3 regions of the Pseudomonas sp. S04 genome follow, and region 3 is predicted to be linked to each of the others. Evidence: riboswitches for the same ligand, from Rfam matches in the RefSeq annotation. Region 3 holds a riboswitch; each other region holds the start of a gene.
What was found. Region 3 has a riboswitch for cobalamin ahead of cobO (cob(I)yrinic acid a,c-diamide adenosyltransferase). Riboswitches for the same ligand answer to the same signal wherever they lie in the genome.

Region 1 (10,581 bases), 1.4 Mb from region 3:
CGCGGGCTTGGCCAGCCAGTTGTACCGCGCCTTGGCGGCATCGGCCGTGGAAGCCGGGGTCGAGGTGATCTATCTGCACACCCATCCGTTCTTGCCGGGCGCCATCGACTTCTGGCTCAAGCGCGGTTTCAACGTGATCCAGGTGGACGCCGACCCGGTATGGCAGACCACCCACATGGAATGTCGGTTGCCCACGGACTGAAAGCTCAGCGCTGCAGGATGCTGTTCAATCGCTCGAGCGCACGTGGGGGCAGGGCGCTTGGCAACTCCGGCGGTTGGGCTGCAGGCTCGCCCACCTGGATCAACATCACCATGCCCATCGCCAGGTGCGGGGTGCACTGGATGCCGTAGAGGCCAGGGACCTGAAATACCTGTTCCACTACCTGGTTGATCTTGCCCTGGAATGCCTGCGCGCCGGCCGGCAGCAATTCGCTGACCGAGGCGGCGTTGTGACCACTCTGGGCAGGGATGAACCGGACCGTGTCGCCAGGCGCCACCTGCAGGTAATCCGGCTCATAGACCATGCTGCCCGCAGCGCCTCGGGTGAGCATTTTTACTTCATGGACTTCGGCATATGCCGTGGGGCACAGCAACACTGCAGCGAGCAGCAAGGAGCGGGAAACACTACGCATGGTGGGCTATCCATAGACGAGTCAGGAGGCGCGTAATCGCAGGATCTGCGTGCCGTCAAAGGGGTCAGTGAGGTAATGCGCGTGGACCCCGAAGGTGTGTAGCAAGCGTTCTGGGGTCAACACTTCAAGCGGTTTGCCAAGGGCGACCAGGCTTCCGCGTTCGAGCACCGCCAACCGATCACAGCCCAGGGCCTGGTTAAGGTCGTGCAGGGCAATCACGGTGGTCACGGGCAATGCGTGAACCACATTCAGAATCGCCAGTTGATGCTGGATATCCAGGTGATTGGTCGGTTCGTCCAGTAACAGGATCTGCGGGCGTTGCGCCAGGGAGCGCGCGATATGCACGCGCTGGCGTTCGCCGCCGGAGAGACTGCGCCAGGTGCGGCTGCTCAGGTGAGCCGCATCGACGTCACGCAGCGCTTGCTCGACGATCGCCGCGTCCGCCGCCGACCACGGACTCAAGGCCGACAGCCAGGGCGTTCGGCCCAAGGCCACTGCATCGAATACGCTGATTGCATCGAGGGTGTCAGCCTGCTGCTCGACCACCGCCAGGGTTTGCGCGATGGTGCGCCGCGACAGGGTCTTGAGGTTTTGGCCGTTGAGATGGATGGCGCCCTGGCTGGGCGCACGCACCCCCGCCAGCAGCTTGAGCAGGGTGGATTTGCCGGAGCCATTGGGCCCGACCAGCCCCAGGGTCTCGCCACGGTGAATGGCCAGGTGAATGTCGTGCAGCAACTGCGCATCGCGAATGGCAAAGCCGATACCGGAACAACTCAATACACAGGGTTGAGAAACAGACACAGCTGCAGTCATCGGGCATTCCTCCGTCCCACCAGGATCAGCGCGAACACCGGCGCCCCGACCAGCGCCGTGACCACGCCGACCGGAATTACCTGGCCCTTGATCAGCGTGCGGGACAGCACATCGGCGGCAATCAGAAACACCGCCCCGCCCAGCGCACTGGCTGGCAGCAGACGGGTATGGCCAGTCCCGAGCAACAGCCTGGCGGCATGGGGAATCACCAGCCCAACAAAACCGATCGAGCCGACAATCGACACCATCACCGCCGTGACCAACGCCGCGCAGCTGATCAACAGCAACTGCACCGGACGCACCGCAATGCCGAGGGAGGCCGCGGAGTCGGCGCCAAAGGTGAAGGCATCCAGCGCGCGGCGGTGCCACAGGCACACCGCAAGACCGGCCAGCGCCACCGGCACGGCCAGCCACACGGATGGCCAGCGCACGCCACTGAGATTGCCCAGCAACCAGAACATGATGCCGCGTGCCTGTTCGGAGCTGGCCGACTTGGTGATCAAAAACGCCGTGAGTGCGTTGAACAGTTGTGACCCGGCGATCCCGGCCAGGATGATCTGCCCGGTAGTGCCCGGTGCGCCACTGGCACGGCCGAGCAAAACCACCACGGCGAAGGCCAGCACTGCGCCGGCAAACGCCCCGGCCGACATTGAGATCGCCCCGGCGCCCAGGCCCAGCAACGCCACCAGCACTGCGCCTGTCGACGCCCCCGCGGAAATCCCCAACAAGTAGGGATCGGCCAATGGGTTGCGCAACAGCGATTGCAGGATCACCCCGCAAGTCGCCAGCCCCGCACCGCACGCCGCCGCCACCAGTGCGCGGGTCAAGCGGTAGTTCCAGACGATGCCTTCGTCGATGGGGTCCAGGGCATAACCGGCGGCCCACAGCTTGTTGGCCAGCACCTGGAACACCACCGTTGGCTCAATGCTGGTTTCGCCGATGGTCACACCGGCAATCAGCGCGATCAGCAGGGTCGCCAGTGCCAATGAGGTACGCAGTAGCATCGCCGTCATTGCGCCAGGTCGTAGCTGTTGAGGGCAGTAGCCAGGGTTTCAAGGCCGTCGAACATCCGCACGCTGGCCTGCATGGCCATGGCGTCGAGGATAATGATGCGGTTGTGTTTGACCGCGTCCATGTTGCGGGTCACCGGGTCGCTGCGCAGGAATTGCAGTTTCTTTTGATAGTCGTCAGCTGGAAAACGCCGACGATCCATGCGCGCGATGACCAGGAAGGTCGGGTTCGCCTTGGCAATGGTTTCCCAGCCGACGCTTGGCCACTCTTCGTCGGACTCCACCACGTTGCGCACGCCCAGGGTATTGAGCATGAAGTCGGGAATACCCTTGTGTCCGGCGACATAGGGATCGATATCCAGGCTGGCGCTGGAGAACCAGACCAGCGCGCTGGTGTGCTTCAGGTCCTGGTTCTGCACCGTGGCCACCGATTTGGCCAGGCTGGCTTTGAGCTGCGCGTTCAACTGCTGCGCACGCTCCTGGACATCAAAAATCTCCCCTAGCTGGCTGATGCTCTTATAGAGACTGTCGACCCGGAACGGCGCCAGGCGAGTACCGTCGGCCCCCACCAGGTTGTCCTTGGACTCACAGTCCGAGGGCATCAGGTAGGTCGCAATCTTCAGCTCGTCAAACTGCTCCCGTGTACCCACCACCCCTTGCGGACCTACCATCCACTCCAGCTCGACGGCGACCAACTCCGGGCGCTTGCCGATTACCGACTCGAAACTTGGATCGTTATCGGCCAGGCGTTCGATCCCGGCGTTTTGCGCCTGGTACTGGGGCAACACATCGTTGAACCACAGGGAAGTCCCGACCAGTTTGTCTCCCAGCCCCAGGGCAAAGAGCATTTCGGTCCCGGCCTGGCCAATCGTCACGGCCCGAGCCGGGGCGTGGGCGAAGGTCTGTGTGCTGCCACAGTTTTGCAGCGTCAGCGGGTACTGAGTGGGCGCAGCCTGGGCCAGTGAACAAAGACCCAGGCCCGTGGCGAGGGCGACAACGCGGGGCAGCAGCATGATGCAATCTCCATTTGAACCGTACACGGAGCTGGGGTGTAGGGCCTGGAAACACATCAACGAGCGCTGCCGAAAAGCCGGGCAGGGGTCGATCACCAAAGTGACGCACGCGCAAGGATGTCCCTCCCGGACACCCCGCCGGTTAGTGATTGTTGCGTCGCCGGCAGGTCTCCTGACTGATGCGTCATGGCGTGCTCCAGCCTTCCCGGGTGATCCCAGTGGCAGTTAAGGAGCAGGCTCAGCACCTACAGTTGCGGGGGCAGTTCCGTTTGATGCGTTGCGCGCATCACGGATTCCCTATTATTCCCAAGTGGAAACCGGCGGCGGCATGGTAGTCGATTGGGGAGTTGGAGGCGAACGTATGTTCTGTTCACGGGCTACAAAACCCGCGGCGATTCAGAGTGGGGGCGTTGTGGCTTACTTGATCGATGTCAACCACATGGAACGGGCGGCTCTGTAGTCTCTAGAGACCGACATCCCGTGCGCTTGTGGCGTAGCGGGTTGTCTTGACTCTAGGCGAAGCCACCATGATCTATCCGCTTCTTCTGACGCTGCACCTGTTTGCCGCCCTGATCTTTATCGGCACGGTGTTCTTTGAGGTCCTGTTCCTGGAAAACATCCGCAAACAGCTACCCGCCAGGGTCATGCTGCTGGTCGAGCAGGGCATCGGTCGGCGCGCGCGTTCGCTGATGCCGTGGGTGCTGCTGGTGTTATTCAGTGCGGGGCTGGGCATGGTCTGGCTGCGCTACCTGCCAGTCCTTGGCGCACCATGGGCTTCATCGTTCGGCACATTACTGGCCTTGAAAATCGTGGTGGCCGCAAGCGTACTGCTGCACTTCCTGATGGCCATGTTTTTGTTCAAAAGTGGCCGAATGAGCCCGCGATACCTGCGGTTCATACACGTCAGCCTGTTCTGTCACATGATCGTTATCGTGCTGCTGGCCAAGGCTATGTTCTATCTGACCTGGTGATCGGCGTTGACCGGTGGTCTGTCCTTCCAGGACTTTGTTTGTGCTTGACGCAAATCAAGGCGTATTGATCACACTGTTGATCCGCAGCCAGTCTCGGAGCCCCGTCATGCTCGATATCCTACACAACCCCGGCGAGCTGATCGCCCGCTGCGATCAGGGCGTACTCGATCCCAACTTCAGGTTTGACCAACACTTTTCAGGTTTTCAGCGTCTCGGCCATGCCCCATTCCGGTGGCGTCGGCGGCGTGTGCTGAATGAACTTGACCATTGACGTGATCTGATCCTTGGTCAGCGCATTCGACGTTCCCCAGTTCGGCATGCCCGCCGGCGAACCGTAGGTAATCAATGCCTCGAGAAACGGTTGCCCACGGGACTGGGTGATGTCCGGTGTCAGCGGTTTGCCCGTGGCCCCTTTTGCGCAAAACACCGTGGCAGCCGGCGCAACCAGTCAGAGCAAACGTTTTTCTATTGCTGATCAGCACTCCATTTCTCCTCAGGCAAGACCTTTGCGATGTGCTGAAACTGCAGCGCAGAACGCAGGTTCTTAGTGCCGTGCACGGCTATGCCCGAGCAGGCCAATGTTCGCTTGACGACGATCAAGTTTGCCGGCCATCTCATTTGCCAGGTTGTCGCAGGGGCCCGTAGCGTGTTCCTTGAATCCGCTTTTGGAACAGGCAGCCCATGGACCGTACCCAGTCTTGCGAACACCCGATCGAATCGCTTCCAGGTTCTTGCTGGTCTGCTGGGCAGCGCTGGCCACGTTAAGCGTGTGCACGGTGGTGCTGGCACAGATGGGCGCGACGTGGCTGCTGTCGGTGGTCATTTTGCTGGTGGCGGTCGGCAAAGCGTGGTTGATCACCGATGGCTTCATGGAGATGCGCCACGCGCTGCGACTGTGGCGGCGGTTGATGTTGAGCTGGGCGCTTGTGTTGGCGGTGGTTGTGGGGTTGACGCTGGTGTTGGTCGGTTAATTAACCTGAAATAACTCATGCGTGATGTTTGTCGGTCGGGTTCAAGCGCTGGGCCTCGGCAAAAATCTCGGTAATGGCTCGTCTTGGCTGTCGCTTGTGCAGTGCTCGTACCTGTGCGCTCATGCGCAGCAATTCTTCACTCGGCTTGGCCCATTGATCCTTCGGTAACGGCTCGGACCATTGGCGCATCGCTTCGGGTAATGCGTGCGGGGCCATTTTCTGTAGGCGGCGGACTTCCCATTCGGTCAGGTAGTTGGGAATCGTCCACAGGGTCATCACGTGGTACAGGTACCAGAAGAAACCGGACACTCGACCACGTTGGCCGTCACGGATTTGCTGGTGCATACGGGCGCGGGCGTTGTGGAAGGTGTGCAGGCCTTCGTGGGGCGGGTCGTTCGGGCCTTGCAGGTCTAGCGGGTCCTGGATGGATTTGAGGTCGTGGATTTCGTATTCCATGTAGCCGCGAATCGCTTCCCAGTGGCTGATGGCCAGGGAAAGACCGAAGCAGGGGAATTCGACGCTGGTCAGGGTCTCGCCGTGCTGGAAACCGATGCCCATGCCGTATTGGCGGTGGATGCCGTATTGAGTGGCGCCTTGGGCTTCGATGACCCAGGCGGAGAGGGATTCCCAAGTGACGAAGACGGGTTCGGTGGCGTCTTCGGGCATGAAGCAGACTTCGCGGCGTTGGCGGTTGAAGCGGGTGGGGATGATGTGGACGCGTTTATTGTGGGTGTGGCGCCAAGTGCAGAGGAGGATGAGCAGCATTAAAAAACCGCCCTGTATGGCTGGTCCGTACGCCTCATTGAAAACCCCTTTTATGGCATGAGAAACATCGTCCCAACCCATCCCGAACAAAAAAAACATGAAGCCGCCAAATAGAGGTATCAAAAATGCGATCGAGAAGGCAACGCTGAATGGTCCACCTAATACGACCTGCCATGAAAACACCTGCGGTGAACCCAAGCCAAAGTCCATGTACACGTCATTCAGATCCCCGATATGCGGACCATGCGGCGGCAACGGTGTCGGCAATGGCAACGGCGCGAGATAGGTGATCTTCCCGCTGGGAAACGGTTCGACATCACCGGCTTTTCGAGGTTGCTCAAGCTGCGGCGCGGGTATCGGGCTATCAAGGTTGGTGGGCATGGTCAGCCAACTCCAGCAAATGGGTCTCAACCAGCAACATGGGCGGATGCTCGGTAACGGATTGAGGGGCTAACGCCGGAAAGCGACCGTCACCCCGAGGGTTCAGGCGAACGATCCGAATGCGAGAAACCCACGCGCCCTTGGCGTTCAAGCTCTGGATACAGACTGCCAGCTCCAACGTTTCGGACGCCGGGGTAAATTCAGCATCAAGGTCCAGCGGGTATTGCAGGCATAACACCAACCGGTCGGGTCCTGTTTGCACAATGCGCAGGCTGTTTGCCACTTCCTCACTGATAACGTCCTTGCGCTCGCGCGGTACTCCACGACTGTGGAGCGGCACGGAAAGACGGTGGGCGCCGATCCCCAGGCGATGAGTCGCTTTGCCACTCCGGCTCAGCTCCGGGCATTTTTCCTGATAGTCGAGCAGGGCTTTACGGCTATAACAGCTCATGCGCGGCGTTTGTCGGTCGGATTTAAACGCTGCACCTCGGCAAAAATCTCGGTGATCGGGCGTCGCGGTTGGCGTTTATGCAGGGCGTGGACCTGTGCGCTCAGGCGCAGCAGTTCTTCACTCGGTTTCGCCCATTGTTCCTTCGGCAGCGGTTCCGACCATTGGCGCATCACTTCGGGCAAGGCCTGCGGGGCCATTTTCTGGAGGCGGCGGACTTCCCATTCGGTCAGGTGGTTGGGAATCGTCCACAGGGTCATGACGTGGTACAGGTACCAAAAAAATCCCGAGAGCCGGTTGCGTGAACCGTCACGGATTTGCTGATGCATGCGCGCGCGCGCGTTGTGAAAAGTGTGCAGGCCTTCGTGGGGTGGGTCGTCGGGGCCTTGCAGGTCCTGCGGGTCCTGGATGGATTTGAGGTCGTGGATTTCGTATTCCATGTAGCCACGGATGGCTTCCCAGTGGCTGATGGCCAGGGAAAGACCGAAGCAGGGGAATTCGACGCTGGTCAGGGTCTCGCCGTGCTGGAAACCGATGCCCATGCCGTATTGGCGGTGGATGCCGTACTGGGTGGCGCCTTGGGCTTCGATGACCCAGGCGGAGAGGGATTCCCAAGGGACGAAGACGGGGTCGGTGGCGTCTTCGGGCATGAAGCAGACTTCGCGGCGTTGGCGGTTGAAGCGGGTGGGGATGATGGCGGCGCGTTTGTTGTGATAGTGGAGCCAAGTGAAGAAGAGGATGGCTAGAGCAGAGAAGCCGGTTATCAGGGCTAGTCCGCAGGACGCATGGAAGATCCCTTCGATGGAATCTCTAGTATCTTCCCAGCTATATCCAAGTACGAGTCCAAGGAAGCCGCCCATTAGCGGAAAGAGGAAGGCGATCATGAAGGTACCACTGAACGGTAATCCTAATACGACCTGCCATGAAAACACCTGCGGTGAACCCAAGCCAAAATCCATGAACACCTCATTCAGATCGCCGATATGGGGACCGTGCGGCGGCATCGCTGTCGGCAATGGCAGAGGCGCGAGATAAGTGATTCTCCCACTGGGAAACGGCTCGACATCGCCGGCATTTCGGGATTGCGCAAGGTGCAAGGTCGGCACGAGGCTATCAATCTTGGTGGGCATGGTCGGCCAGCTCCAGCAGATGGGTTTCAACCAGCAACAACGGTGGATGCTCGTTAACGGATTGACGGGGCAACGAAGGGAGATGGCCCTTACCGCGCGGATTGAGGTGAATAACGTCAGTCAGCGACTCCCACACCCCCTTGGCGTTCAAGGTCTGTATGCAGACCGCCAGCTCCAACGTTTCGGACTCCGGGGTAAATTCAGCATCAGGGTCCAGCGGGTATTGCAGGCATAACACCAGCCGGTCGGGTCCTGTTTGCACGATGCGCAGGCTGTTCACCACTTCTTCGCTGATGACGTCCTTACGCTCTCGGGGTACACCACGATTGTGGAGGGGAACGGAAAGACGGTGGGCGCCGATCCCCAGGCGATGAGTCGCTTTGCCACTCCGGCTCAGCTCCGGGCATTTTTCCTGATAGTCGAGCAGGGCTTTACGGCTATAACAGCTCATGCGCGGCGTTTGTCGGTCGGATTTAAACGCTGCACCTCGGCAAAAATCTCGGTGATCGGGCGTCGCGGTTGGCGTTTATGCAGGGCGTGGACCTGTGCGCTCAGGCGCAGCAGTTCTTCACTCGGTTTGGCCCATTGTTCCTTCGGCAGCGGCTCGGACCATTGGCGCATCGCTTCGGGCATGGCCTGCGGGGCCATTTTCTTAAGGCGGCGGACTTCCCATTCGGTCAGGTGGTTGGGAATCGTCCACAGGGTCATGACGTGGTACAGGTACCAGAAGAAGCCGGACATTCGACCACGTTGGCCGTCGCGGATTTGCTGGTGCATGCGCGCTCGGGCGTTGTGGAAGGTGTGCAGGCCTTCGTGGGGTGGGTCGTCAGGGCCTTGCAGGTCGAGCGGGTCTTGAATGGATTTGAGGTCGTGGATTTCGTATTCCATGTAGCCACGGATGGCTTCCCAGTGGCTGATAGCCAGGGAAAGACCGAAGCAGGGGAATTCGACACTGGTCAGGGTCTCGCCGTGCTGGAAGCCGATGCCCATGCCGTATTGGCGGTGGATGCCGTATTGGGTGGCGCCTTGGGCTTCGATGACCCAGGCCGAGAGGGATTCCCAAGGGACGAAGACGGGTTCGGTGGCGTCTTCGGGCATGAAGCAGACTTCGCGGCGTTGGCGGTTGAAGCGGGTGGGGATGATGGCGACGCGTTTGTTGTGGTTGTGGTGCCAGACGCCGAGGCCGATGAGTAGGGTTACAAAGCCGGTTACCAGGGCAAGTCCATAGGTTTCATGGAAGATCCCCTCTATGGCGTGAGAAATATCGTCCCACCCCATGCCGAATAAAAAAAACATGAAGCCGCCGATTAGTGGAAATAAAAATGCAATCGAGAAGGCGCCGCTGAATGGTCCACCTAATGTTACTTGCCACATAAACACCTGCGGCGATCCCAATCCGAAGTCCATGTACACCTCATTTAGTTCCCCGATATGCGGGCCATGCGGCGGCAACGGTGTCGGCAATGGCAACGGCGCGAGATAGGTGATCTTCCCGCTGGGAAACGGTTCGACATCACCGGCTTTTCGAGGTTGCTCAAGCTGCGGCGCGGGCATCGGGCTATCAAGGTTGGTGGGCATGGTCAGCCAACTCCAGCAAATGGGTCTCAACCAGCAACATGGGCGGATGTTCGGTAACGGATTGAGGGGCTAACGCCGGAAAGCGACCGTCACCCCGAGGGTTCAGGCGAATGACCCGAGTGTGAGAAACCCACGCGCCCTTGGCGTTCAAGCTCTGGATACAGACTGCCAGCTCCAACGTTTCGGACGCCGGGGTAAATTCAGCATCAAGGTCCGGCGGGTATTGCAGGCATAACACCAGCCGGTCGGGCCCTGTTTGCACGATGCGCAGGCTGTTTGCGACTTCCTCACTGATGACGTCCTTACGCTCTCGGGGTACACCACGATTGTGGAGGGGAACGGAAAGACGGTGGGCGCCGATCCCCAGCCGATGAGCCGGTTGTCCACTCAACGGTGGCTGGAAATCACTGAGCTTGAGCCTTGGCAGCACCAGGTGAATGTCGCTGGGCTTGGCTTTTAGCAGCAAGTTTTTCAGCCACGAATCATGCTCGTTCGGGCCCAGTTGCGTGTACGGGGCATTCAGCAAATAGGCCAGATAACGCTGATATTCATCCAGGGTATGGTTACCGCGCGTCCCGGAGTCCAGGCTCCAGGGTGTGGTTTTCAGCCATTTATCATGGGCGCTGATGTTGTAGCGGTTGTACAGCCAGGTTCCGCCCAATTCCAAAATGGTGAACAGGGCGCCGGCTAGATTGAACCGGAAGAATACGGAAGATAGCCTTGTCCCCGCAGCAGCCCAAGCAGCCGTTCTTGCTGCAGCATTTCTGGCAATCGCTACGGTATACCCCGCGTGCAAGGTGTGACCCAAGCCATAGGCGTTGACGGTCGTCATGCCGGCCGCCCCCGCTGTCGCGAGTGCTGCACTATTC
Region 2 (10,581 bases), 2.2 Mb from region 3:
GGCGACGATGCACAAGGTGGCAATGGCCACCCCATCCGGGTCTTTTACCGGGGCGGCAAAACAATGGGTGAAGGTGTCGGCCACGCTGTCGAAAGAGAAGAACCCATCGACCCCGGCCTGGCGAATCTGCGCCAGGAAAAGCGCCAACGGCAGTGGCTGGCCGTCAGGCAGGATGAAGTCCTCGGCGGCAATCAGCTCGACAATCTGCTGGTCGCTCAGGTGCGCCAGCAGCAGGCGCCCGGACGCGGTCCAGGGGATCGGCGCGTTCTCGCCGATATCCGAGGAAATACGAAAATGCCGCTGGCCTTCCTGCATCAGCGCCACCGTGTATTTGCGCCCGTTGAGCAGGCACATCTGCGCGGTTTCGCCGGTCTGGCTGACAATCTCCTGCAGGGCCTGCCTGGCCTCGCGGGTGAGGTCGAAATGACGCAAGTGCGCCTGCCCCAGGAAGTACAGCTGGCGGCCCAGGTACACATGCCCGTCCTTGCCCACCGGCTGCAGGATCCGCCGCTCCAGCAGGGCCGCCACCAGTTCATAGACGGTGGACTTCGGGCTGCCGATGCCGTTGGCGATATCGTTGGGACGCAGCGGCTCGCCGATTTCCTTGAGGAAGTCGAGAATATCGAACGCCCGGTCCAACCCGCGGGCCCGACGCTTGATAGTGTCGTCACTCATGGTTGCGGCCTCCCCGGGCTTCAGGCTTTTTTCTTGTACGCGACGCAATCGATCTCGACCTTGCAGTCGACCATCATGTTCGCTTGCACACAGGCCCGGGCCGGCGCGTGTTCCGGGCTGAAGTACTCGGAGAAGACCTTGTTGAAGCTCCAGAAATCCCTCGGGTCCGCCAGCCAGACGCCAGTGCGCACCACGTCCTCGAGGCCATACCCGGCTTCTTCGAGAATCGCCACCAGGTTGCGCAGGGTCTGGTGAGTCTGCTCGACAATCCCGCCAACAATGATTTCACCATCCACCGCCGGCACCTGTCCGGACACATGCAGCCAGCCGTCGGCTTCCACGGCGCGGGCGAAAGGACGCGGCTGACCGCCACCGGCGGTACTGCCGGTGCCATAACGAGTGATGCTCATGGTGGATCTCCTGCTTGGGAAGTGGCGGATAATTCCGCTACAGCGGAATAAAATATGAAATAGCGGAACAGATGATCAAAAGTGTGCCACAGCCCACCCGGAAAATCCCTGCGTATTTGTTCACCCGCCAGCAGGCCCGGTGAGCCATTGGACAACACCTCGTTGGCCTGCTTTTATTCATGCTTCAGCCGACATCCGTGTGCGTCCGGGTATTCCAGGGAAACAAGGCGAGCGATGTTCAAGACCATTGAAGATGAAGTGCTGAAAAAAGCTGCCCCGGCAGCCTTGCAACGGGAATTTGCGCAGTATCACTTCGAGCGGCAACAACGTTTCTGCCTGTTGATCTACATCGCCAGCATCGTGATCTGGCTGGTCTTCGACCTGATCGTCAGCTTCCTGGGCGGGCAGCGCTTTACCTACCTTTCACCACTGTTCCTGGGGGCCCTCTCGATCCTCGCGATCATTCTGGGGTTCACCCACAAGGCCCGGCACTTTGATCGGCTCAATGTGCTGTTCGTGCTGGTCATGACCCTGGGTATCCGCATGGTCATCCACGGCTTGCCCATGACCTTGCAGCCAGCCTGGCTGGTGCTGGCCGCCTCCAGCATCCTCTACAGCGCCTCGGTACTGCCGTTGAGCCGCGGCTCGTTCTACGCCGCGCTGCTGATCACCTGGCTGATGCTCAACCCCTTCTACAACACCGACATAGAATTGTTCGGCCTCAGGGGCACGATGACCGCCTGCTACTCGGTGTTCCTCAGCGCCTTGACCCTCTACAGCTTTATGAAACTGCGCCAGGCCAGGCTCTATGCCTACATCATGGCGAAGTTGCTGCTGGACCAGGCCTACCTCGACACGCTGACTGAAATCCCCAATCGCCGCTCGTTCATGACCACCGCCACCCGGCAGCTGAGAGCGCACCCGCGTGAGCACGACCATTACCTGGCGATGGTCGATATCGACAATTTCAAGAGGATCAACGATACCTACGGGCACGACATTGGCGACCAGGTGCTCAAACGCATCGCAGCCGCCATCAAGGCGGTCATGGCCGATTACGAATATGCGCGCCTGGGGGGCGAGGAATTTGCGGTTTACTTGTCCGGAGTCCGCCGTGACGACGTCGAAGACCTGGCCGCACGCCTATGCCGGGTGGTGCGCGAGGATCCGAGCGAGTACCCGGTGACCGTCAGCATCGGCCTGACCCGAGTGGCCGACAGCGACTCGTTGAACCAGGCGCTGAGAAAGGCCGACGAAGCACTGTACCTGGCCAAACACAGCGGCAAGGACCGTTATACATTTGCTGCGTGAAGTCACGAGCGTGTTCACGATGCCAGTCAAGAAACCTGTGGGAGCCGACGGAGATCGTCATCGCGGGCAAGCCCGCTCCCACGGGGGAAATTCGTACATCAGGAATAAGCAGGTCGGTCGGTAGGCCGCCTCGCCCGCTCTTACCACTCAGGCCGACTGCCAGGTCGCCGTGCTTTTGCTCTTGGTCCGCCTACCCCTTCAGCCCACCCCAAGATCATCAATATGCCGATACTCAGCCCCCAACTCCCGAGCCAGATCCCGAGCCCGACCCAGGCGAATCGGACCACGCTCAATATCCACCAACAAACTCGGACAACCAAACGCCACCAGGTTCGGCCAAGCCTTGAGACGACCATCAGTCACCAACAACACTCGCTGAACTTCCGCCGGAAAGCGTTTTTGCCGCCGCCCCAACCACCGCCCCGCCTCGCCAAGGGCCGCCAACAACGGCGTACCTCCCCCGGCCCCCAACCCCTCAAGCCAATCGCGCAGACTGCCGGAAGCCTTTAAACCCTGGACCTGCCAGCTCGGTGCCAGGCCGCTGACGGTAAGCAAGGCCAGGCGCGCACGTTGCCGGTAGGCGTCGTCGAACACCTGCGCCAACAGCCCCTTGGCATCCCCCAGCGCCTGATGCCGGCGGGTCGAAGCCGAAGCATCGACAATCACCAGCCACAGTTCGTGAGGCGCACGGCTGCGCCAATGGAACAACAGCGCGTCGCGGCTGCGCGGCCGGCCCTTGAGCAGCGTCCCCGGCCAATCCACCGACCCGCTGCCAGCGGACCGCCGTGGCCCCTGCCGGCCATTGTGCAAGCGCCCCGCCCGGGGCCTGGCATCCGCCCCCGCATCACAGCGCGGGCGAATGCCTAGGGCTTTTTTGGCCAGCTCGGCACTTCTCGGCGCGCACCGGTGGGCAGCGCCTGGGCCGGCATTTCGCCCCACTGGCCCTGGCCTGAATCGACGCCAGGTGATTGCGGGGCAGACGCCGGGGGCGCTGGTTGTGGGTCCGAAGCGGGCGGCGGGGCCTGGCGACGGCGATGGCGCAAGGCAAACTCAGCGACTGCCTCGATATCGCCGTCCTCGATCGCCGTTGCCCCGCGCCACGCGGCATGGGCGCGGGCAGCACGCAGCCACACCAGGTCAGCACGCAAGCCATCGACCCCGGCGGCGAAACAGCGTTCGGTAATCTGTGCCAGCGCCTGATCGTCGAGGGCGATCTCACTCAGCAGCCGGCGCGCTTGCTGACAACGTTCACGCAGGGCCAACTGGGCTGCTTCCCAGTGTCCACAGAACGCCTGCGGGTCGCTGTCGAAATCCAGGCGGCGGCGGATGATCTGCCCGCGCTCCAGCGGCGCAGTGTGGCCACTGAGTGCGACATTCAGGCCAAAGCGATCGAGCAGTTGCGGACGCAGCTCGCCCTCTTCCGGGTTCATGGTGCCGATCAGCACAAACCGCGCCGGATGACGGTGGGAAATGCCGTCGCGCTCGATCAGGTTTGTACCGCTGGCTGCCACATCGAGCAGCAGGTCCACCAGGTGATCGGGCAGCAGATTGACTTCATCGACGTACAGCACCCCACCGTCGGCCTTGGCCAGGACCCCAGGGGAAAACTGCGCGCGACCCTCGCTCAATGCCGCATCCAGGTCCAGGGTGCCGACCAGGCGTTCTTCGGTTGCGCCCAGGGGCAAGGTGACGAACTGCCCGCTGGCCAGCAGGTCGGCCAGGCCACGGGCCAGGGTCGACTTGGCCATGCCGCGCGGCCCTTCGATCAGCACGCCGCCGATTTTCGGGTCGATGGCGCTCAGGCACAGCGCCAGCTTCAGGGCGTCGGCGCCGACCACGGCGGACAGCGGGAAATGGGGGGTGTCGGTCATCTCAGGTCTCGACTACAACGGTTGTCTGTCACAGCGCTTTCGCTGGCAAGCCAGCTCCCCCAAGTCCGCGTAGATCCTGTGGGAGCTGGCTTGCCAGCGAAACGATCGCACATGGGTTCAAGAATCTTCTTCAATATCCAGCAGCAAATGCTCCAGCGCCTCACGGTACTCACCAGGCGCTTGCCACAGCCCGCGCTGTTGCGCTTCGAGCAGGCGCTCGGTCATGTCACGCAGTGCATGGGGATTATGCTGGCGCACGAACTCGCGGGTCGAGGGGTCCAGCAGGTAGGCGTCGGCCAGCAAAGCGTACTGGTGATCGTCGATCAACTGCGTGGTGGCGTCGAAGGCAAACAGGTTGTCCACGGTCGCCGCCAGTTCGAAAGCACCTTTGTAGCCATGGCGCTTGACCCCTTCGATCCACTTCGGATTGGCGGCACGGGAACGGATGACCCGGTTCAGCTCTTCCTTCAGCGTGCGGATCTTCGGCAGGTCCGGCTGGCTGTGATCGCCGTGATAACTCGCCGCCGCTGCACCGCTGAGGGTTTCCACGGCGGCCAGCATGCCGCCCTGGAACTGGTAATAGTCGTTGGAATCGAGCAAGTCGTGCTCGCGGTTGTCCTGGTTCTGCAACACCGCCTGGACCTGGCCCAGGCGCTGGGCGAACTGGCTGCGCGCGGCAGTGCCCTCGTCGGCGCCGCCGTAGGCATAGCCACCCCAGTTCAGGTAGACCTCGGCCAGGTCTTCGCGGCTTTGCCACAAGCGGCCATCGATAGCGCCCTGCACGCCCGCCCCATAGGCGCCCGGCTTGGCACCGAAGATCCGCCAACCGGCCTGGCGCGCCGCCGCGTCGCTATCGAGCCCCGCGTGCTGCAAGGCTTGACGCTCCTCACGGACCTTGGCCGCCAGCGGGTTCATGTCATCCGGTTCATCCAGTGCAGCCACGGCTTGCACCGCGGCATCGAACAGGCGGATCAGGTTGGCGAAGGCATCGCGAAAGAACCCCGACACACGCAAGGTCACGTCCACTCGCGGGCGGTCCAGCAGGCTCAGCGGCAGGATTTCGAAATCGTCGACCCGCTGGCTGCCCGTGGCCCAGACCGGACGCACGCCCATCAATGCCATGGCCTGGGCGATGTCGTCGCCGCCGGTGCGCATGGTGGCCGTGCCCCATACCGACAGGCCGAGCTGGCGCAAGTGATCGCCGTGGTCCTGCAGGTGGCGTTCGAGGATCAGATTGGCCGACTGGAAACCGATGCGCCAGGCGGTGGTGGTTGGCAGGTTGCGCACGTCCACCGAGTAGAAGTTACGGCCGGTGGGCAGCACGTCGAGACGCCCGCGACTTGGCGCGCCACTCGGGCCGGCCGGGACAAACCGCCCGGCCAGGGCGTCGAGCAAGCCGCGCATTTCCGCCGGGCCACAGGCATCCAGGCGCGGTGCGACGACTTCGCGCAGGTGGCCGATGATCGCGTTGACTTCAGCCCAGCATGGGTCCTGAGGGAGCAAGCCGCTGGGGTCAATCGCTTCGCGAGCAGGCTCGCTCCCACGGGGGAACGGCTGCGGCGCAAGCGGGGTGACTGCCTGCTCGATCAACTGCGCGGCAAACAGCTCAAGGCGCTCGCGGGTGTCACCGGCAGTGCGCCAGGCGTCCTCGCCAAGACCCTGCAACTCGTCCGGCTTGGGGCCGCTCCACGGTGCCGACAACTCACAGTCCAGCGGATCAAAACCCAGGCCGAACGCCTTGGCCAAGGCCCGCAGCAAGCTCGACTGCGCGCCCCGCCCGTCGCCCCGGGGGATGCGCAGCAGGGCCAGCAAGGTGTCGATGCGCAGGCGCCCGCTGGGCGATTCGCCGAACACATGCAGGCCATCGCGAATCTGCGACTCCTTGAGGTCGCACAGGTAGGTGTCCAGGCGCGGCAGCCAGATCGCCGCATCGGCCTGGCTGTCGAGTTTGCCGTCCAGTTGCAATTCCCGATCGATGTGGGTTTCGCGCACCAGTTCGAGAATCTCCCGCTGTAGCTCACGGGCGCGCCGTGGGTCGAGCAACTGGGCTTCGTAGTATTCGTCCGCCAGCAACTCGAGGTTGCGCAGCGGGCCGTAGGTTTCGGCGCGGGTCAGCGGTGGCATCAGGTGATCGATGATCACCGCCTGGGTCCGGCGCTTGGCCTGGGCGCCCTCTCCCGGGTCATTGACGATAAACGGATAGATGTTCGGCAGCGGCCCCAGCAGCGCATCCGGCCAGCAACTCTCAGACAGGCCGACGCCCTTGCCCGGTAGCCATTCAAGGTTGCCGTGCTTGCCCACGTGAACCAGTGCATGGGCGCCGTAGACCTGGCGCAGCCAGAAATAGAACGCCAGGTAACCGTGGGGCGGCACCAGGTCCGGGTCGTGATAGACCGCGCTCGGGTCGACCTGATAACCCCGCGCCGGCTGGATGCCGACGAAGGTCAGGCCAAAGCGCAGCCCGGCGATCATCATGCGCCCGCCGCGGAACATCGGGTCGTCCTGCGGCGCGCCCCAACGCGCCAGCACCGCAGCGCGATTGGCTGCGGGCAAGGCGCCGAACAGCGCGTGATAGTCATCCAGCGCCAGGCTTTGCTGGCAGGGACGCTGGTCGATGCTGTCCAGGTCGTTGCTGACCCCGCCGAGCAGTTGGCGGATCAGCTCGGTGCCGCTGTCCGGCAGCTCGCCAGGCAGCGGATAACCTTCGGCCTGCAGCGCCCGCAGGATGTTCAAGGCCGCGGCCGGGGTGTCCAGGCCAACGCCATTGCCGATGCGGCCGTCACGGGTTGGGTAGTTGGCGAGAATCAACGCCACGCGTTTTTGCCCATTCTCCACCCGCGCCAGTTCGCTCCAGCGGCGCGCCAGTTCGGCGACAAAATCCATGCGCTCCGGTTGCGCCCGGTAGCAGACCACGTCGCACTGGCTGCGCTCGCTGCGCCAGGCCAGGTCCTTGAAGCTGATGGGACGGCTGATGATGCGCCCGTCCAGTTCCGGCAAGGCAATGTGCATCGCCAGGTCCCGCGGCCCCAGGCCCTGTTCGCTGGCGCGCCAGCCCGGCTCGTTGTCCTGGGCGCAGATCGCCTGGATCACCGGGATGTTGCGGCGAAACGGCCGCAGGTGCGGCGCTTCCGGGCTGGATTGGGCAAACCCGGTGGTATTGAGAATCACCGAGGCCAGGACTTGATCCAGCCAGTCCTCGACCACCGCCAGGCAACCGGGCTCTTTCAGGCTGGCCAGGGCAATCGGCAACGGGTTGAGCCCCGCCGCCTGCAAGCGCTGGCAGAAAATATCGATGAAGGCGGTGTTGGCCGCCTGCAAATGGGAACGGTAGAACAGCACTGCCGCCACCGGCTGCCCGGCCTGCCAGTCGGTTTGCCAGGTGGCCAGGTCGGGCTGGCTGTGCCGCGGGTGATAGATCGCGGTACGCGGCAGGGCTTGCGGTTCGGCCCACGGGTAGTCGCGCCCGAGCCAGCGACTGGCCAGGCAGCGGTACAGGTCCAGGGCATTGCTTTTGCCGCCCTGGCGCAGGAAGTGCCACAGCCGCTCGCGGTCCTGCACCGGCACCGTACTCAGGTCGCTGAGCTCCGGATCGGGACGGTCATCGCCCGGCACCAGGATCAGTTGCACCCCGCGCTTGGACAGCTCCACCAGACGCTCGACGCCGTAGCGCCAATAGCTGATGCCACCGTGCAGCGAAATCAGGATGACCTTGGCATGGCGCAGCACCTGGTCGACGTAGAGGTCGACCGACGCATGGTTCTGCACCTGCATCGGGTTGGCCAGGCGCAGGCTCGGGTAGTCATCCGGCAGTTGCTGGGCCACTTCGGCCAACAGTGCCAGGCTGGAGTCGCCGCTGCACAGGATCACCAGGTCGGCGGGGGTTTGCCCGAGGTCGGCAATGTTGTCGTCGGCAACAAAACCGCCGGGCTGGGTCCTGAGCAGGTGCATGGGTCAGACGCTGAGCGCGGCGCGCAGTTGCGCTTCGAGCAAGGACGCATCCAGCGCCTGGCCGATCAGCACCAGGCGTGTGGTACGTGCTTCGTCCGCGCCCCACTGCCGGTCGAAATGCTTGTCGAAGCGCGTGCCCACGCCCTGGATCAGCAAGCGCATCGGCTTGTTCGGGATCGCGGCGAAACCCTTGACCCGCAGGATGCCGTGCTGGACCACCAGTTGGGTCAAGGCATCGAGCAGCAGGCTTTCGTCGGCTTGCGGCAGTTCGATGGAGATCGAGTCAAAGGCGTCGTGATCGTGGTCATCGTGATCATCACCGTCGTGATGGTGATCGTGATGGCTGTGGCGGCTGTCGATGTGTTCTTCGGAACCGGCACCCAGGCCAATCAGCACGTCGAGCGGCAAGCGCCCGCTGCTGGCTTCGATGATCTTGACCGCTGGCGGCAGCTCCTCGGCAACTTCCAGGCGTACCCGGGCCAGGTCTTCAGGGCTGATCAGGTCGGCCTTGTTGAGGATTACCAGGTCGGCACTGGCCAGTTGGTCAGCGAACAGTTCGTGCAGCGGCGACTCGTGGTCCAGGTTCGGGTCGAGTTTGCGCTGGGCGTCGACCTGGTCCGGGAAGGCGGCGAAGGTGCCAGCGGCCACGGCCGGGCTGTCGACCACGGTGATCACCGCGTCGACTGTGCAGGCGCTGCGGATTTCCGGCCACTGGAAGGCCTGGACCAGCGGCTTGGGCAAGGCCAGGCCGGAGGTTTCGATGAGGATGTGGTCGAGGTCGCCGCGACGGGCCACCAGTTCGCGCATCACCGGGAAAAACTCTTCCTGGACGGTGCAGCACAGGCAGCCGTTGGCCAGCTCATACACCCGGCCTGTAGCTTCTTCTTCGGTGCAACCGATGGTGCACTGCTTGAGGATGTCGCCGTCGATGCCCAGCTCGCCGAACTCGTTGACGATCACCGCAATGCGACGGCCCTGGGCGTTGTCGAGCATGTGCCGAAGCAAGGTGGTTTTACCCGAGCCGAGGAAGCCGGTGACGATGGTGACGGGGAGTTTGGCCAGTGTTTTCATCGGATGCCCTTTGGCAAGGTGGCGGGCATACGGGACGAGAAGCCACAACGCGCAGGCGTGCGGAAAGCGTTCGCCACCGGATCACCCCGCCCGGTTGTAGTGAGAATCTGGATCGAGGCAGGTCTCCTGGCTGACGGTGGGCCGGTCTTTCGACTGGCGGTTCCTGCGCCTTCCCGCCGCTTGAGATCAAGCGTGCAGTGGCCTGGCAGAAACAGCACCGTTCACAGTTGCGGGGGCAGCCGCGGCATCAACCGCGTTCCCTTCTTAGCTTCGGCGCACGCGCCAAAGAACCTCGAAGGCGCAAGGCTACGCATCGCGTCGGGGCGGGTCAATGTTCATGCCGTGTTCTGTGGTGCCAGGAATGCGGCCATCGCGGGCAAGCCTTGCTCCTACAGGGGAGTGGGAACACTGGTGGCAGCGGGTTTGCCCGCGATGGGCATAGGTATCTACACAACTTTGTAGCGGTCTGTGGCGAGGGGGCTTGCTCGTGTGGCGGCCTCTGGGGTGTTGGATTAGACCGAGTACATATCCATTTTTGCGGTAATGGCCTCCTATGGTTCCGCTTTTACAGCGGCTCACTTTTGGAGGAGCCCAAAAGTAAGCAAAAGGCTCTTGCCCCACCACTCGGCACCTCGCTTAGGCTCGGTGTTCCCTCACTCCGGCTTGAATCCGTGGGCCGCCGCCACGCGCCATCCATGGCGCGGGGCGGCTAACCCGGCGTCCTGCCGGGTTACCCACGGCTTCAAGCCTGCGTTCGGCCAGCGTGGTTAACGGGGCGCCCAGGATCAAAAGCCAGAGCCAGAGCCAGAGCCAGAGCCAGATCAAAAGATTGCTGACTTCGTCAGCGTCTTAGGAAGTAGAAGCTACACCGCGCATGCCCTAGCGATCAGGTCGGCTTTTAGGCCGCCTCGCTTTGTTTTTGATCTTAGGCGCCCCGTTAACCACGCTGGCCGGAGTCCGATATTGATTTGGGGGGTAAACCGGCAGGACGCCGGTTTAGCCGCACTGGGCCAGGGAGGGCCCATTGCGGCGGCCCCCCAAATCAATGTCGGAGTACGGGCATGCCGAGCCTAAGCGAGGCACCGAGTGGTGGGGTAAGAGCGTTTTGCTTACTTTTGCCTGGGCCGGCATTCCGGCTGTTCAAAAGTGAGCCGCCGTCAGGCGGAACCATAGGAGGCCGTTACCGAAGAAATGGATATGTACTCGGCCTGATCCAACATCCTGGTCGGCCCAGAGGTCACGACCCAAGCAGGTTCTCTCTCCACAGGTGCAACGTCGCACCACAGTTGTGTAGA
Region 3 (10,581 bases):
AAAGGTCGCCATCTGTCCGTGCAGGTCGCAGGCCAGGCGCAACAAGGGCACCGCCAGCGCCGCACCACTGCCCTCGCCCAGGCGCAAGCCGAGTTCGAGCAGCGGTTGCGCATTCAACGCTTGCAGGACATACCGGTGACCCGGCTCCGCCCCGCGATGGCCGAACAGCAGCCACTCGCGACACGCAGGATTGAGGCGCACGGCAATCAGGGCCGCAACGCTGCAGATAAAGCCGTCCACCAGCACCGCCAGCCCCTCTTGGGCACAGGCCAGGTAAGCACCGACCAGCGCGGCGATTTCAAAGCCGCCGAGGTTGAACAGGGTTTGCAACGGATCACCTCGCTGCGCCGCGTGCAAGGCCAGGGCGCGTTCGATGACCTGGGTCTTGTGGCTGACGCCCGCCGTGTCCAAGCCAGTGCCCGGGCCGGTGAGGTGGGCCACCGGGCAATCCAGCAAGGCACAGGCCAAGGCACTGGCCGCAGTGGTATTGCCAATGCCCATCTCGCCGCCGATGAACAGCTCCGCGCCTTCGGCCAGGGCTCGCAACACCGTGTCGCGCCCGGCTTGCAAGGCTTGTGCGCCTTGGGCCGGAGTCATCGCCGGGCCACGGGCGAAGTTGGCGGTGCCAGGGCCCAGGTGCAGGTGGCGCACCCCCGGCAGATTCAGCGACGGGGTCACGGTGCCTAGGTCGACCACCTCCAGCCGGGCTTGCAGTTGGCGCGCCAGCACGCTGATGGCCGCGCCGCCGTTGACGAAGTTGCGCAACATCTGCCCGGTGACTTCCTGGGGGAAGGCCGAGACACCTTCGGCCACCACCCCGTGGTCACCGGCAAAAATCCCGATCCACAACTGGTTCACGCTCGGCTTGAGCCGGCCTTGCAACCCCGCCAACTGCACCGCCAGCGTTTCCAGCTGCCCCAGCGAACCGGCCGGCTTGGTCAGTTGCTGCTGCAACTGCTCTGCATCTTGCAGGGCTTGGCGATCAACGGCCTTGCACGGGTTCAGCCACCAGGATTGAGTCATAACGCAGTACCTTTCAAAGTCAGGGGCAGGCCGGCGACGGTCAACACGACACGCTGACAGCGCTCAGCCAGGGCTTGATGCAACCAACCGGCTTCATCGACATAACGGCGAGTCAATTCGCCCAGTGGCACGACCCCCATTCCGGTTTCGTTGCTGACCAGAATCACCTCTCCCGGCAACGACGCCAGGCAGTCCAGCAGGGCTTCACGCTCCTGGGCCAGACGCTCGGGGTTGTCGAGCATCAGCAGGTTGGTCAGCCACAGGGTCAGGCAATCCACCAACAGGCAACGCTCGGCACTGGCGGTTTCGCGCAGTATCCGAGCCAGCGCCAGGGGTTCCTCGATCAAGGCCCACTCGGCCGGGCGGCGTGCCCGGTGATGGGCGACCCGGGCATTCATTTCGCCGTCCAGCGGCTGGCTGGTGGCAATGTAGGTCACCGCCAGGGAGCTGTCGGCGGCGAGCTTTTCAGCCAGGCGGCTTTTGCCGGAACGGGCACCGCCGAGGATCAATTGCAGCATGGTCTTAACCTTCTATGAGCGGTATCAGGGTCGGCGGCTCTGTGTAGGAGCGGGCTTGCCCGCGAAGAGGCCAGACAGGTCACCCTACAAACCACAGAGCTCACGCAACAACCCGGTATCCAGATGCTTCTCCACCAGGTCCGCCAGGCGCTCGATATCGCGCTCGCGCAAGCCGTGATAATCGACTGCCTGCACATCCGCAAGCCCGGCCCAGCGCAACAGTGCACTGCACGCCGCCGGGGACTCGAACAAGCCATGCAGGTAAGTCCCGAGGACTTGTCCATCGGCACTCTGGGCGCCATCGCTGCGGCCATCGTCGAGTAATACAGCGGGCTGCTCCAGGGCCTCGCCACGGGTGACCCCGGCATGAATTTCATAACCACTGACCTCGGCGTTTTCCAGGAGCAGCCGGCCACGCACATTGCGCAGCTGCTTCTCGGCCTCAAGCACCGTGTCGAAGGCCAGCAAGCCGAGCCCGGCACTGGAGCCCGCGGCCCCTTCCAGGCCCAGCGGATCATGCAACTGCGCGCCGAGCATTTGCAGGCCACCGCAGATGCCCAGCAGCTTGCCGCCGTAGCGCAGGTGACGGACGATGGCGGTGTCCCAGCCATTGGCGCGCAGGTACGCAAGGTCGCTGCGCACGCTCTTGGAGCCCGGCAGGATGATCAGGTCGGCAGGCGGTATCGCCTGGCCCGGCCCGACGAATTGCAGGTCGACCTGGGGGTGCAGGCGCAGTGGATCGAAATCAGTGTGGTTGCTGATGCGCGGCAATACCGGCACCACCACCTTGAGCACCTGTTCGGCCTTGTCGGCCTGGCGCTGGTCGATGCCGTCCTCGGCCTCCAGGTGCAGGTCCATGACATACGGCAAGACTCCGATCACCGGCTTGCCGGTCCGCGCCTCCAGCCAGTCCAGGCCCGGCTGCAGCAAGGCGATGTCACCGCGAAAACGGTTGATGATGAAGCCCTTGACCCGCGCCTGCTCACTGGCCGAGAGCAACTCCAGGGTGCCCACCAGATGGGCGAAGACGCCACCACGATTAATGTCGGCAATCAACACCACCGGGCAATCGACGGCCTCGGCAAACCCCATGTTGGCGATGTCGCCGGCCCGCAGGTTGATCTCGGCCGGCGAGCCTGCCCCTTCCACCATCACCAGCGGATAGGCCGCGCTCAGGCGTTGGTGCGAGGCGAGCACCGCCTGCATGGCGATGGCCTTGTAGTCGTGGTAGGCGACGGCATTCATGCTGGTCACCGCGCGCCCGTGAATGATCACCTGGGCACCGGTATCGCTGTTGGGCTTGAGCAGCACCGGGTTCATGTCGGTGTGGGGTTCGAGGTTCGCGGCCTGGGCCTGTACCGCCTGGGCCCGACCGATTTCGCCACCGTCGGCGGTGACAGCGCTGTTGAGTGCCATGTTCTGCGGCTTGAACGGCACCACCGCCACTCCCTGGCGCGTCGCCCAACGACAGAGCGCCGTGACCAGAGTGCTTTTGCCGGCATCGGACGTGGTGCCTTGAACCATCAACGTTGGCATGGGGTTTCCTTGGCGTAGGCGACAAAGGCCCGCTCCAGGCGCAACCAGTCGGTTTCGTCGGCTGGCAGGCCGAAGCGCAGGCTGCTGTTGTGGCTGAACAGGCGCAGCAAAATGCCCTGGCGCGCCATGAATTCATACAAGTGCTCGGCCCGTTCGGTGCTCAACCACTGGAACAGCGCGCAGCCGCCCTGAGGCTTGAAACCATGGCGCTCCAGCAGTTCGACCAGGCGTTCGCTCGCCTCTTCGCTACGCTGGCGTTGCCGGCGATGACCTTCGCTGTCGAGCAGGCAGGCCTGCCCCAGCACCCGCGTCGGCCCGGCAACCGCCCAGGGGCCCACCTGCTCGGCGAGCAGATTGAGCAGCCGCCGTTCGGCCAGGACAAAACCCAGGCGCACCCCGGCCAGGCCGAAGAACTTGCCGAAGGAGCGCAACACGATCAGCCCGACCTGATGGGCAAAAGACGCCAGGCTCAGGTGCGGGGTGTTGTCCATGAACGCTTCGTCCACCACCAGCCAGCCGCCTCGCTGCGCCAAGCGGGCATGCCAGTCGAGCAGGCGCTCCGGGGTCAGGCTAAGGCCCGTGGGATTGTTGGGATTGACCACCACCAGCACGTCGAGGTTGTCGATGAAAAATTCCACCTCCTGCTCCAACACCTCGCGCACGATGTAGCCGTTACGCCGCCAGGCTTCGGCGTGTTCGGCGTAACAAGGCGACAGTACGCCGACCTTGCCGGCCCGCCGCAAACGCGGCAGCAACTGGATGGCCATCTGCGAACCGGCGACCGGCAGCAACTGAGTCGCGCCATAGTATTGCCGGGCGGCCTGCTCCAGGCCGTCCTCGGTTTCCGGCAAGCGGGCCCAGGCCCTGGCGGGAATCGGCGGGATTTCCCACGGCCAGGGCGCCAGCCCGCTGGAGAGGTCGAGCCAGTCGGCTTCGGCAATCCCATAGTGCAACGCCGCCTTGCGCAGGCGACCACCGTGTTCAAGCATAAAACTCAGCCCCCACACAGAGGATCAACAGCCATAACCATACCCCGCGCTGGACCAACTGCCAGCCACGGTCGATGGAGCTGGCGTCCGCCGGCACGCCTTCGCCCAAGGGTGGACGCTGGTGCAGCTCGCCATGATAGATCGCCGCCCCGCCCAGCTCGACGCCCAGCGCCCCAGCCCCGGCAGCCATCACCGGGCCGGCATTCGGGCTGTCCCAGGTCGGTCCCTGGGTGCGCCAGCACTTGAGGGCCAGCCGGGTCTTGCCGAGCACAGCGTAGGTCAGGGCCACCAGGCGTGCGGGAATGTAGTTGAGCACGTCGTCGATTTTCGCCGCCGCCCAGCCGAAGCGCTCGAAACGTTCGTTGCGATAGCCCCACATGGCGTCCAGGGTATTGCTCAGGCGATACAGCACCACCCCGGGCGCACCGGCCACGGCAAACCAGAACAGCGCGGCAAACACTGCGTCGCTGCCATTTTCCAGGACCGACTCGGTGGCCGCGCGAGCCACTTCAGTGGCGTCCAGCTCACTGGTCTGGCGGCTGACCAGGTAACTGACACGGGTGCGCGCTTCGTCCAGGTCATCGCTGCGCAGCGCCTGGGCCACCGGCTCGACGTGTTCGCCCAGGCTGCGCAAGCCCAGGGCGCAATACAGGGCCAGGATCTCGACGATCCAGCCGAGGTAAGGTAGCCAGGACAACGCCGTGGCCAGCAGGGTCAGCGGCACCACGGCCAGCACCCACGCGGTGACTCCATGACTGCGCCAGCCACGCCCGGCAGAATTGAAACGCTGCTCGATGCGCCCGGCAAATCGACCGAACGCCACCAGCGGATGCCAGCGCTTGGGTTCGCCCAGCAGCGCATCCAGCGCAACGGCAGCGACACTCAACAACGCCACACTCATTGATTCACTCCCCAGACATTTTCGTACAGCAGTTCATGCAGCGGACGCACGTGCGCCCAGCCTTCAAGGGCCAGCATCGGCGCCGGGTAAAAGGCCTTGACCGGGCCCAGGCAGAGAATCGCCACGGGCTTGGCTCCGGCCGGCAGTTGCAACAGATCGGCCAGTGCCTGGGGCTCGAACAGCGAAACCCAGCCCATGCCCAGGCCCTCGGCACGGGAGGCCAGCCAGAGGTTCTGGATTGCACAGGACAACGACGCCATGTCCATTTCCGGCAAGGTACGGCGGCCGAAAATATGCCGTTCGCGATCGTCCATCAACGCGGCAACCAGCACTTCGGCGCAGTCATTGATGCCTTCGACCTTGAGTTTCATGAACTCATCGCTGCGCTCGCCGAGGGCTTCGGCGGTGCGGATGCGCTCCTCCTCCACCAGCGCCTGGAGCTGCCCGCGCAAGGTCCGGTCGCTGATGCGAATGAAGCGCCATGGCTGCATCAGGCCAACACTGGGCGCCTGATGCGCAGCTTCAAGCAAACGACGCAGCAGCTCAGGCTCCACCGTGCCACCGCTGAAGTGGCGCATGTCACGGCGCTCGGCGATGGCGCGGTAAACCGCTGCGCGTTCGGCTTCGCAGAATGCGTTATTGCTCATGGCCTCTTCGCGAGCAAGCTCGCTCCCACCGGGTCTGGCGCAAACAACGCGGCTACAGCGCTGGGATTGGACGGAAAATAAAAGTGCACATAAGAAGCCGTCATCCGCCCCTCACGATAAACCGCCTCCGCTCCTCGCCCGCCGTTCGGGCTCAGTCCACGCGCAATCGGCTCAAGCTCGGTGCTGGTCAGGGAATGGTGATAGGTGTGCCCACGCAACGCGCCTTCCGGCAGCTCGACCGCCTGCAGCGCCAGCGCCGCCAGACGTTTTTGCATCGTCGCATCGCCTTTGAGCAAACCCACCAGTTCGGCCCGCGTGCCTTGCACGTCGGTCAGGGAATCCAGCAGATACAGCATGCCGCCGCATTCGGCGAGCAGCGGCTTGCCGGCGGCGTGATGACCACGAATGGCATCGAGCATCGCGGTGTTGCCTGACAAGGCCACATGGTGCAATTCCGGGTAGCCACCAGGCAGGTACAGGCTATCTGCCTCTGGCAACTGGCTGTCGCGGATCGGCGAGAAGAACCGCAGCTCGGCGCCCATCGCACGCAATAAGTCCAGGCTCGCGCCATAGGTGAAAGCAAAGGCTTCATCCCGGGCCACGGCGATCCGCACACCGGCCAGCAAAGGCTCGGCTGGGATCACGTCGGGCGCGGCAAATTCCACTGCGGGCGGCAAGGCCACCTGGCAACTGCTACCCAAGGCCTCGGCGGCTGCATCGAGGCGCAGGTCGAGGTCGTTCAGCTCACTGGCTTGTACCAGGCCCAGGTGCCGACTCGGCAATTCAATCCCGGTTTCCCGGGACAATGCGCCATACCAACGCAAGCCCTCGGTAAGGCTGCCTTCGAGTAACTGAGCGTGGCGCAGGGTGCCCACCCGATTGGCCAGCACGCCGGCAAATGGCAGGTCCGGCTGATAACGCGCCAGACCCAACGCCAGTGCACCAAAGGTCTGGGCCATGGCGGTGCCGTCGATCACCCCCAGCACCGGCACGCCGAAGTGGCGCGCCAGGTCGGCACTGGACGGGGTACCGTCGAACAAGCCCATGACCCCTTCGATCAGGATCAGGTCAGCCTCGGCGGCGGCTTCCCACAACAGACGGCGACTTTCCTGCTCGCCGACCATCCACATGTCCAACTGATACACCGGCTGGCCACTGGCACGTTCGAGAATCATCGGGTCGAGAAAATCCGGGCCGCACTTGAACACCCGGACCTTGCGCCCCTGATTGCGGTGCAAACGGGCCAGGGCCGCGGTGACGGTGGTCTTACCCTGCCCGGAGGCTGGCGCGGCGATCAGTACCGCCGGGCAAAAACGACTGCTGGTCATGAAAAGAGGCTCACAGCTCGACGCCTTTTTGCGCCTTGATCCCGGCCTGGAACGCATGCTTGATCACGCCCATTTCGGTGACGGTGTCAGCCAGTTCGATCATTTGCTCTTTGGCCGCGCGGCCGGTAACCACCACGTGTTGCATCGGCGGGCGGGCTTGCAGGTCGCTGAGCACCTGATCGAGATCGAGGTAGCCATGCTTGAGGGCGATGTTCAGCTCATCGAGCACCACCAGGCCGATGGCCGGGTCGCGCAGCAGTTCGCGGGACACCTGCCAGGCGGCCTCGGCAGCGGCGATATCGCGCTGGCGGTCCTGGGTTTCCCAGGTGAACCCTTCGCCCATCACATGAAACCGCACCTGCTCCGGGAAGCGCCGGAAGAACAGCTCCTCGCCCGTGCTGTTGCGGCCCTTGATGAACTGCACCACACCGCACTGCATGCCATGGCCCATGGCGCGGGCGAGCATGCCGAACGCCGAACTGCTCTTGCCTTTGCCGTTGCCGGTCAGCACCAGCAGCAGGCCACATTCGTTGGGTGAGTTGGCAATACGCTCATCGATCACGGCTTTTTTGCGCTGCATGCGCGCCAGATGGCGTTCGTCACGATCAGGGGAATCAGTCATGGGGGAGCTCTCCGTTGAGGCTGGATAACGGCGGGCAGGCATAGAAATAGACGGCAAGAAGCCTGGCATCGCCCACCGTGATGCCGCTGGATGGATCAGGCCGGTCTCCGGGCTCATGAGTGGCGCGCTGGCCGGACGACGCGCCTTCCCATATCGGACACCGATACAGTGGCTCAAAGCGTCGTTTTCACTCATTTACCGTTGCGGGGGCAGCGCCGGGATCGTCACCCGTTCTGTCATAGAACGCGCGCTCACCGGCTTCCCTGTTTCACTCGATCGACCCTGGGGTCACCGAGCACCTGAAACAAGTCGCGAAGGTTAGTGGGTTGGGGGTGGAGCGTCAATTAAAGCCGGGCTAATCGGCAGCAAGAATGCAAAGCGCCACCTGACGAATTGAACCTAAGGTCATGCTGACGCCTCTATGGCTTAAGCAGTGCATTCTAAGGGAGAGCCGCATGTCCACGTCCCGCCTCGTTGGTGTCATCGCCCTGGCCGCAGGCCTGGTCGCCTGTGGAGAATCCTCGAGCCTCAGGGTCGAGGATGGCACCGGGCCTTCGCCCAAGCTGCCTGAACCCAACAAAACCCTTATTCCCACGGTCAACATCGCGCCCGCTGTCGGCTGGGCCAATGGCGCCAAGCCAACCGCAGCGCCCGGCACCCAGGTAGTCGCCTTTGCCGAAGGATTGGAGCATCCGCGCTGGCTCTATGTACTGCCCAATGGCGATGTACTGGTCGCAGAAACCAATGCGCCAGCCAAGCCTGAAGATGGCAAGGGCATCCGTGGCTGGGTCATGGGCAAGGTCATGGACCGCGCTGGGGCCGCGGTGCCCAGCGCCAACCGCATCACCCTGCTGCGCGACAGCAACCACGATGGCGTGGCCGAAACCCGCAGCAGTTTTATCGAAAACCTCAATTCGCCGTTTGGAATGACCTTGGTCGGCAACGACCTATACGTCGCCGACACCGATCGTTTGCTGCGCTTCAACTATGTCGAGGGACAAACCTCGATCACCACCAAACCCATGAAAGTCATCGACCTGCCCGGTGGCACGCTGAATCACCACTGGACCAAAAACGTCATTGCCAGCCAGGACGGCAGCAAGTTGTATGTCACGGTGGGCTCCAACAGCAATGTCGGGGAAAACGGCCTGGAGCAGGAACAGGGCCGCGCCGCTATCTGGGAGGTGGATCGTGCCACCGGCAATCAGCGGATTTTCGCCTCCGGCCTGCGCAATCCCAACGGCATGGCCTGGGAACCGAGCTCGGGCAAACTGTGGACGGCGGTCAATGAGCGAGACGAGATCGGCAGCGACCTGGTGCCGGACTACATTACGTCGGTCATGGATGGCGGCTTCTATGGCTGGCCGTTCAGCTACTACGGCCAACACGTCGATGTCCGCGTCAGCCCGCAAGATCCGGATCAGGTGGCCAAGGCCATCGCCCCGGACTACGCAGTGGGCCCACACACAGCCTCCCTGGGCCTGGCCTTCGCCGAAGGCAGCACGTTGCCAGCCCCGTTCACCGAAGGCGCGTTTATCGGCCAGCACGGCTCGTGGAACCGCAAACCGCACAGCGGTTACAAAGTGATCTTCGTACCCTTCAGTGCCGGCAAGCCAAGCGGGCAACCGGTGGATGTGCTCAGCGGCTTCCTCAACCAGGACGAAGAGGCCATGGGGCGGCCGGTTGGCGTGGTGATCGATCGGCAGGGTAACTTGCTGGTGGCCGACGATGTGGGCAACAAGGTGTGGCGGGTATCCGCCCGCCAATGACCCCAGCGCCTAGCGTTTGCGGCACAGCGTCAGGCCATCCCCCAGGGGCAATAACGACAGGTCGACCCGCGGATCATCCTTCAAGGCCAGGTTGAGTGCCTGGATGGCGCGGGTATCGGCACTCTCGGGTTGGCGCTCCAGGACCCGGCCACTCCACAGGGTGTTGTCGAATACCGCCAGGCCGCCGCTGCGCAACAAACGCAGGGCGCTTTCCAGGTAGGCCGGATAGTTGGCCTTGTCGGCATCGATGAAAATCAAGTCGAAAGCGCCGCCCTGCCCTTGCTGCTCGATCTGCTCCAAAGTCTGCAACGCCGGCGCCAGGCGCAGTTCGATGCGCTCGCTGAGGCCGGCTTCCCGCCAGTAGCGCCGCGCTGTGGCGTTGTAGTCACCAATGATGTCGCAGCAGATCAGTTGCCCGTCGTCCGGCAGGGCCGCGGCCATGCACAGGGCGCTGTAACCGGTGAACGTCCCCACTTCTATCACCCGGCGCGCACCGCTGAGCTTGACCAGCAACGCGAGGAACTGGCCCTGCTCCGGCGCTACTTGCCAACGCGCCATGGGCAGCGCCTGGGTTTCGTCACGCAGACGACGTTGCAGCGGCGTTTCGCGCAGCGAGACGTCGAGCAGGTACTGATAGAGGGCATCGTCGAGATTGAGCGTACGCGCGGTCATTACCACCTCTGCCAACCCGTTGTGAACTAGGGATTGTGCGCCAGGTGCTCGGGTTGCAGTACGCGCTTGGCGCTCAGGTAGGCTTTTTGCCAATAGGCTTTGGACAAGCTGTCGAGCTTGACCGTACCACCGGTGGCCGGCGCGTGCACGAAGCGTCCTTCGCCGACGTAGATGCCGGCGTGACTGACCCGTGAGCCGCCGTTGGTGGCGAAGAAGATCACATCGCCAGTCTGCAGGGCCTCTTTGCCGACGCTCGGGGCCTGCATGCCGATCATTTCACCGGTGGTGCGCGGCAGGGAAATACCCGCTGCATCCCGGTAGACATAGCCAATCAAGCCACTGCAATCAAATCCCGAATCCGGAGTATTGCCGCCCCAGCGATAGGGAGTGCCTACCAGGCCCAGGGCGCGAAACAGCACGTCTTCGGCAGCCGGGGAGAAATTCTGGGTAGGGGCAAAAATCGGTGCGCGGACCACCTTGGCCGGTGGCGGCGTGCGACTGGCGCAGGCGCTGAGCAGCGCGACGCAGAACATGAGTGCAAGGCGGGCCGACATCGTCATTACCGAACATCCTGAT

Region 1: linked by a shared signal. The riboswitch ahead of PspS04_RS14325 (ABC transporter substrate-binding protein) and the one ahead of cobO (cob(I)yrinic acid a,c-diamide adenosyltransferase) in region 3 are both predicted to bind cobalamin.
Region 2: linked by a shared signal. The riboswitch ahead of cobW (cobalamin biosynthesis protein CobW) and the one ahead of cobO (cob(I)yrinic acid a,c-diamide adenosyltransferase) in region 3 are both predicted to bind cobalamin.

Annotation. Positions count from the first base shown of each region.
Region 1 covers NZ_CP019427.1:3,240,111-3,250,691, reverse strand. The annotation lists gene PspS04_RS14345 (GNAT family N-acetyltransferase) at 1-202, shown strand, start outside; gene PspS04_RS14340 (pseudoazurin) at 207-632, opposite strand; gene PspS04_RS14335 (ABC transporter ATP-binding protein) at 654-1,445, opposite strand; gene PspS04_RS14330 (FecCD family ABC transporter permease) at 1,442-2,458, opposite strand; gene PspS04_RS14325 (ABC transporter substrate-binding protein) at 2,455-3,468, opposite strand; cobalamin riboswitch at 3,614-3,805, opposite strand; gene PspS04_RS14320 (CopD family copper resistance protein) at 3,996-4,439, shown strand; partial or broken gene PspS04_RS14315 (c-type cytochrome) at 4,639-4,882, opposite strand; gene PspS04_RS14310 (cytochrome C oxidase subunit IV family protein) at 5,156-5,410, shown strand; gene PspS04_RS14305 (DNA-binding protein) at 5,426-6,556, opposite strand; gene PspS04_RS14300 (hypothetical protein) at 6,540-7,007, opposite strand; gene PspS04_RS14295 (SoxR reducing system RseC family protein) at 7,004-8,134, opposite strand; gene PspS04_RS14290 (hypothetical protein) at 8,118-8,585, opposite strand; gene PspS04_RS14285 (hypothetical protein) at 8,582-9,712, opposite strand; gene PspS04_RS27795 (hypothetical protein) at 9,696-10,581, opposite strand, start outside.
Region 2 covers NZ_CP019427.1:2,450,653-2,461,233, reverse strand. The annotation lists gene PspS04_RS11085 (IclR family transcriptional regulator) at 1-675, opposite strand, end outside; gene PspS04_RS11080 (RidA family protein) at 696-1,085, opposite strand; gene PspS04_RS11075 (GGDEF domain-containing protein) at 1,320-2,396, shown strand; gene PspS04_RS11070 (vWA domain-containing protein) at 2,595-3,335, opposite strand; gene PspS04_RS11065 (ATP-binding protein) at 3,260-4,267, opposite strand; gene cobN (cobaltochelatase subunit CobN) at 4,385-8,215, opposite strand; gene cobW (cobalamin biosynthesis protein CobW) at 8,219-9,286, opposite strand; cobalamin riboswitch at 9,386-9,596, opposite strand.
Region 3 covers NZ_CP019427.1:4,632,729-4,643,309, forward strand. The annotation lists gene cobT (nicotinate-nucleotide--dimethylbenzimidazole phosphoribosyltransferase) at 1-1,023, opposite strand, end outside; gene cobU (bifunctional adenosylcobinamide kinase/adenosylcobinamide-phosphate guanylyltransferase) at 1,020-1,541, opposite strand; gene PspS04_RS20515 (cobyric acid synthase) at 1,626-3,077, opposite strand; gene cobD (threonine-phosphate decarboxylase CobD) at 3,065-4,066, opposite strand; gene cbiB (adenosylcobinamide-phosphate synthase CbiB) at 4,059-4,967, opposite strand; gene bluB (5,6-dimethylbenzimidazole synthase) at 4,964-5,614, opposite strand; gene PspS04_RS20535 (cobyrinate a,c-diamide synthase) at 5,611-6,942, opposite strand; gene cobO (cob(I)yrinic acid a,c-diamide adenosyltransferase) at 6,953-7,564, opposite strand; cobalamin riboswitch at 7,646-7,882, opposite strand; gene PspS04_RS20545 (PQQ-dependent sugar dehydrogenase) at 8,020-9,333, shown strand; gene PspS04_RS20550 (class I SAM-dependent methyltransferase) at 9,343-10,005, opposite strand; gene PspS04_RS20555 (C40 family peptidase) at 10,032-10,565, opposite strand.